DNA from 2 places in the Mesorhizobium sp. WSM3868 genome. Region 1 is predicted to be linked to the other one. Evidence: predicted binding sites of a transcription regulator. Region 1 holds the regulator's gene; the other holds the start of a gene.
What was found. The regulator PhoB, encoded in region 1, activates phosphate uptake and scavenging genes when phosphate is short. The targets are predictions, from matches to a motif close to TGTCATNNANCTGTCAT.
Positions count from the first base shown of each region.

Region 2: ugpB (sn-glycerol-3-phosphate ABC transporter substrate-binding protein UgpB) is a predicted target of PhoB. The motif match lies at 1,707-1,723, and genes of this name have one in related genera.

Region 1 covers NZ_NSGB01000007.1:249,413-252,705, reverse strand. Annotated here, with positions in the region: gene CK221_RS14420 (LysR family transcriptional regulator) at 1-863, opposite strand, end outside; gene CK221_RS14415 (YciI family protein) at 906-1,211, shown strand; gene phoB (phosphate regulon transcriptional regulator PhoB) at 1,346-2,035, opposite strand; gene phoU (phosphate signaling complex protein PhoU) at 2,055-2,759, opposite strand; gene pstB (phosphate ABC transporter ATP-binding protein PstB) at 2,780-3,293, opposite strand, start outside.
Region 2 covers NZ_NSGB01000016.1:87,880-91,172, reverse strand. Annotated here, with positions in the region: gene ugpA (sn-glycerol-3-phosphate ABC transporter permease UgpA) at 1-263, opposite strand, end outside; gene ugpB (sn-glycerol-3-phosphate ABC transporter substrate-binding protein UgpB) at 334-1,644, opposite strand; gene CK221_RS22850 (EAL domain-containing protein) at 1,970-3,293, shown strand, end outside.

The sequences.
Region 1 (3,293 bases):
GCGAGGTGGCGCAAATCAGGATGAGTAAGCAACCAGATCTCTCGCTCCGGAAATGCAGCTTCATCGAAGCTGACGCGCCTAATGCCCAATACATGATCTGCTACGATACACGGCAGCAGAGAGCGGCCACACCCGGCCTGAACGGCTTGAAGAATGGCTTCGGCATCGTTGACGGCCACCGCTGAGAGGCCGCCGTCCTTCTCGGCCATTTTAGCGATCCATCGGGCTTGGGGCAGGTGCGCCATTCCGTCTTCGTACGCTACCCAGGGAAGCTTGGCGATTTCGACCTGAACGTCGGTTCCCGCATAGGCCGCGTAACTCAATGTCCCGATGCGTCTCGAAAGCACCCTGTTGCCGGTTTCGTCGCCGGGTCTTGCCAGCCGAATGGCGATGTCCGCTTCGCGCCGGCTGAGGCTCAAATCACGCGACTCCGCGATCAGCTCAACGCGCAGCCGCGGATGTCGCGCGGTCAATTCAGCCGCTGCGGGCACCAGGATCCTGTTGATCAGGATGGGCACGGCCGTCACGCGCACTGTTCCGCTCGCGGCGGCGTCCACTCCTTCCGTTGCTGCTTTCAAGCCGCCGATCTCTGCCTCAACGGCCTCGGCGCGCTTCACCGCCACCTCCCCGGCTTCGGTCAAGCACATGTCGCCGTCAGCGCCGCGCTCGAACAGGCGCACACCAAGAGCTATCTCGGCCACCCGCAAGCGACGGGCGACGGTCGTCGGATCAACACCCAACTGCCGGGCGGCCGCGGCGCGTGAACCTCCACGCGCGACAGCGAGGACATATCGAAGGTCGTTCCAATCCAACGCCTGCATTTTTGCAGCATAGGTCGGCAATAGTTCGGTGTGAAGCGGCAATACTACTGCTGTAAGATCCCGCATCAATGCAGGAGAGAGTCAATGACGCTTTTCGCCGTTCTGCTTGAAGATGAGGTCAGCCGCGCCGAAGATGTTCGCCGACAATACATGCCGGCGATCGAATTTCTCGGTCGCAATGCCTCGGCCATCAGGGCGGCAGGACCGCTGCGACGTGCCGACGGCGCGCCAGCCGGAGGCCTATGGCTGGTGGAGGCCGCTGATCACGAACAGGTCGAAAATCTGGTGCGAGAAGATCCGTTCTGGCCGACCGGCCTGCGTCTTTCCGTGCGTGTGCTTGCCTGGCGCCAGGTCTTTGCCGACGGCATGCGCGTCGGAGCGAAAGGATAACATGGAGCCTCTTGAGCTTGAACCCAGATCCCTCCCGCTGCTCGGGGGTGGGCCAGTTCCGAGGGAGAGTTTCGCTCTCTTCCGGTGCGTTGTCGCGCGCAAGCTTGGTCCCGCCTCATCGGGCGGAAGGGTCTCTAGTCTTCCCTGATCGCGTAGCCCGCCCCGCGAATGGTGCGGATCACATCGGGCATGCGGCCGTTGTTGACCGCCTTGCGCAGGCGGCCGACATGCACGTCCACGGTGCGCTCGTCGATATAGATCGTCTCGCCCCAGACATTGTCGAGCAGCTGGCTGCGCGAGAACACCCGGCCGGGATGCCGCATCATAAATTCGAGCAGTCGGAACTCGGTCGGGCCGAGCCGGATCTCGCTCTTCTTGCGATAGACGCGATGCGATTCGCGATCGAGCACGATATCGCCGACCTTGAGCACGCTGGACAGCACCTCCGGCTTGGCGCGGCGCAGCAGCGCCTTGACCCTGGCCATGAATTCCGGCGTCGAGAACGGCTTGACCAGATAGTCGTCGGCGCCGGTCGAGAGGCCGCGCACCCTGTCGCTTTCCTCGCCGCGCGCGGTCAGCATGATGATCGGCAGGCGTTCGGTCTCGGGTCGCATCCTGAGCCGGCGGCAGAGCTCGATGCCGGAAACCGCCGGCACCATCCAGTCGAGCACGAGCAGGTCGGGCACATTCTCCTGCAGGCGGATCTCGGCCTCGTCGCCGCGGGTCACCACCTCGACCTGATAGCCCTCGGATTCGAGGTTGTAGCGGAGCAGCACCCCCAGCGGCTCCTCGTCCTCCACCACCATGATGCGTGGCGCGATCATATAGCAGGCACCTTCGCTGTCAGGCCGCCGGCGCCGACATCGCCGTCTCGTCCTGCTTAGGACGATTCGCGGGCAATTGCGTGCCGGTCAGCACATAGTAGGCGTTCTCGGCGATGTTGGTGACGTGGTCGCCTATGCGCTCCAGATTCTTGGCGCAGAACAACAGATGCGTGCAAGCCGTGATGTTGCGCGGATCCTCCATCATGTAGGTCAGGAGCTCGCGGAAGACGGAGGTGTATTTGACGTCGATGCGCTCGTCGTCGTTGCGGAGCTTGGCGAGCGCCGTGGCGTCGCCGGCCGTGTATTCCTCGATCACGCCCTGCACTTGGATCAGCACCAGCTGCGCCATCGAATCGATGGAGTGCGAAAGGTCGCGCGGCGCGGCGCTGATGCCGACCGAGCCGACGCGCTTAGCGATGTTCTTGGCAAGGTCGCCGATGCGCTCGAGATCGCCGGCCATCCGGATGGCGCCAACGACGCTGCGCAGGTCGTCGGCCATCGGCTGGCGTTTGGCGATCAGCGTGATGGCGCGATCGTCGAGCTCGCGTTGGCGCGCGTCCATGATGGCATCGTCGGAGACCACGCGCTGCGCCAGCGCGTTGTCGGAATTCAGCAGAGCCTTGGTCGACGCGCCGACCATCGAGCCGGCAAGATCGCCCATGTCGCGGATGAGCTGGCTGATCTGCCTCAGATCCTCGTCGAAGGAAGCGACCGTATGGGCCATAGTTATGTCCTCGTATGAACTCAGCCGAAGCGGCCGGTGATGTAGTCCTGCGTGCGCTTCTCGCGGGGCGAGGTGAAAATCTTTTCGGTCCGGTCGAATTCGATCAGCTCGCCGAGATACATGAACGCCGTCTGCCGCGAGACGCGCGCCGCCTGCTGCATGTTGTGGGTGACGATCACGATCGTGTAGTCGGCCTGCAGCTCGTCGATCAGCTCCTCGATCTTGGCGGTCGACAGCGGATCGAGCGCCGATGCCGGCTCGTCGAGCAGGATGACCTCCGGCTTCACCGCCACGGTGCGCGCGATGCAGAGCCGCTGCTGCTGGCCGCCCGAAAGGCTCTGGCCACTGGCGTTGAGCTTGTCCTTGACCTCGTTCCACAGCGCGGCGCGCTTCAGCGCCTGTTCGACGCGATTGTCCATCTCGGCCTTGCTGATCTTTTCATACAACCTGACGCCGAAGGCGATGTTCTCGTAGATCGACATCGGGAACGGCGTCGGCTTCTGGAACACCATGCCAATCTTGGTCCTGAGCAGG
Region 2 (3,293 bases), on a different contig from region 1:
ACTGCCATGGCCACGATTGCGGTGGCAAGCGAAAATACCACCGTTACCTTGATCGAGTTGAGATAGGCCGGGTCGGCAAGCACTTTGCGGAAATTGGCAAACCAGACGAACTTGCTCTTCAGCCCGAATGGATCCTGTCTGAGCATGGACTGGTAGAGCGCCTGCCCGGCCGGCCAGTAGAAGAAAACCAGTGTTATGGCGAGTTGCGGCGCCACAAGCAGGTAAGGCAGGACTTTGTTGGGGAAAACGACGCGCGGGGTCAGCTTGGTTTCCTCGTCAAGCAAGGATCGCCCGCGCGGATCCGCACGGGCGAAGTTTCATCCTCGGCCAGGTCTAGTTGCCCAACGCGTCCTTGATGGCCGCGTTGCCGCGCGAGACGGCGTTGTCGAGCGCCTGCTGGGCCGTTTCCTGGCCGGCCAGCATCTTCTCGAACTCCTCGTTCTGGATGTCGCGCACCTGCGGCAGATTGGGCAGGCGCACACCCTTCGAATTTTCGGTCGGCGCCTTGCCGGTCATCTGCAGGATCGGTGTCTCGCGGCCCGGGTTCTTGTCGTAGAAGCCGGACTTCTTGGTCGCCTCATAGGCTGCCAGCGTCACCGGCAGGTAGCCCGACTTCTGGTGCAGATATTCCTGCACCTCGGTCTTGGAGAGATAGGCGAAGAAGGCAGCGACGCCCTTGTACTCCGCATCGGATTTGCCGCTGAAAACCCAGAGGCTTGCGCCGCCGGGCGTCGTGTTCTGCGGCGCACCCTTGGCATCGCTGTCATACGGCAGTTGGCCGATGCCGTAGTTCATTCCCGACTTGACGATATCGCCGAGCCCGCCCGACGACTCGGTAAAGATGCCGCATTCCCCGGCAAGGAATATCTGCTTGGCCTCGGAGGTGCGCCCGCCATATTTGAAAGTGCCATCCTTGGCGAGGTCAGCCAGCGCCTGAAAGTGGTTGACGAAAATCGGCGCATTGATCTTGAGCTCGACGTCGCCGCCGGCCAGTCCGTTCTGCTGGGTCGCCCAAGAAACATTATTCCAGGCGGCAAAATTTTCCAGATGGATCCAGGTCAGCCAGGTCGAGGTGTAGCCGCAAGGGGCCGCGCCGCTCGCCTTGATCTTCTTCGCCGCTTCCCATACCTCGTTCCAGGTCTTAGGCGGGTTGTTCACGTCGAGGCCGGCCTTCTGAAAGATGTCCTTGTTGTAGTAGAGGATCGGCGAGGAGGAATTGTAAGGGAAAGACAACATGGTGCCGTCCGGCTTCGAATAGTAGCCGACTATGCCGGGCAGATACTGGCTCTTATCGAACGTCATCCCCGCGCCCGTCAAAACTTCGGCCACGGGTTTGATCGCGCTCTCTGCCGCCATCATGACGCCGGTGCCGACATCGAACACCTGGATGATGTCCGGCGCCTGGCCGGCGCGGAACGCGGCGATGCCTGCATTCAGCGTCTCGGGATAGGTGCCCTTGAAGACCGGAACGATCTGGTAGTCGCTTTGGCTGGCGTTGAAGTCCTTCGAGATCTTGTCGACGACTTCCGCATTGGCGCCCGTCATCGCATGCCACCAGCTGATCTGCGTGACAGCGAAAGCCGACGTGGTGGAAAGCAGGGTCAAGGTAGCGGCAACACCTGCCGCGAAGCCGAAGAGCTTCATGTTTTCATCTCCCGTTGTGATTGGCGAAAGGGGGCTTCCGCAGAAACCAGTATGTGTTGCGCATGACAATCGGACAACGGTTTTGTTATGCGTCGATGAACATCAACTGATCCTAAAATAACGTGCATCAGTCACGGCCGGGCAGATTGCTTGCCGGCTTAGGATTTGAGCGACTCCAACCATCGTGTGCGACAGCCGGCCCAACCTTATCCGCCCTTACAACCCGAGACACACGCGTCGGTTGCAGGTCCACTAATCGATTCTTCAGCCGTCGGGCCTTAAGCAATCTTAACTTGATTGATGCGGGAAGATCAGGTGGGGCCAAATGTTGACCGTCTATAATTGCATCGTGCACGAGCACGATCTGAGGTTGGTCGCGCTTGCGGCGCTCATCTGCGGAATTTCTTCTTTCTCGGCGGTCAATCTTCTTCGCCATGTCGAGCAATCGACCAGTCGAAATCGCTACGCATGGCTATTGATTGCAGCCACGGCGACCGGATTCGGCATCTGGGCGACGCATTTCGTCGCCATGATCGCCTTCACGCCGGGAATACCCAACGCCTATGACGCGGAGCTTTCAGCGCTTTCGCTGGCCGCCTCCGTAGTTCTGACAGCGGCCGGAATGTGGATCGCCACCATCCGCGGCGGCATTGATCACTACCTTGTCGGCGGCGCCGTGCTCGGCGTCGGCATCGCCGTGATGCACTATACCGGCATGGCGGCGTTCGAGGTCCAGGGCCGGATCGTCTGGAACGAGCTGCTCGTCGCTCTTTCGCTGGCGGCGGGCGTCACGCTTGCCGCGCTTTCGCTGCTCGTCGTGCTTCGCCGCCCGTCGACGCTTACGACGATCGCTGCCGCCGTCTTGCTCACACTGGCCATCTGCACACTGCATTTTATCGCCATGGCGGCGGTCTCGATCTATCCGGACTCCTCGATAGAGATCTCAAAATTCACCATCGCGCCGATGTCGCAAGCCTTTGCCGCCGCGGCGGCAAGCCTGGTCATCCTGGTGCTCTCGGCCGCGGCGCTCCGCATCGACCTGCGCTTCCGACGCCACCAGGCGGAAGCGCAGCGCATGCACGGCCTGGCCAACGCGGCGGTCGAGGGGCTGATCGTCTGCGACGGCAGCCGCATCGTCAGCGCCAACGACAGCATCGCGGCGCTGAGCGGCATCGCGCCCGGCACGCTGAACGTGATGACGCTTGGCGACCTCTTCGGCGAACGCATCGCCTCAGCCATCGCCGGCGGCAGCGGCCAGGCGCAGCAAGCCGAGCTGCGCAGCCAGGACGGCACCCGCATCCCGGTCGAGCTGATCGCCCGCAGCATCGACTATTGCGGCAAGCCTCACGACGTCGTCGCCGTCCGCGACATGCGCGAGCGCAAGAAGGCCGAGCAGGAGATCCTTCGCCTGGCGCATTTCGATCCGCTGACCGGGCTTGCCAATCGCCGCAGCTTCACCAGCCGCCTCGAGGCCGAGATCGCCACGGCAAGCGGCAAGGGCGGGCAGCTCGCGCTGATGCTTCTCGATCTCGACCGCTTCAAGGAAGTCAACGACCTGTTCGGTCATGCGGCCGGCGACGCCGTGCTGCAGAGGGTGGCGCAATGCGCTTCGGGCGTGCTCCGCCATGGGCAGATGCTCGCCCGCCTCG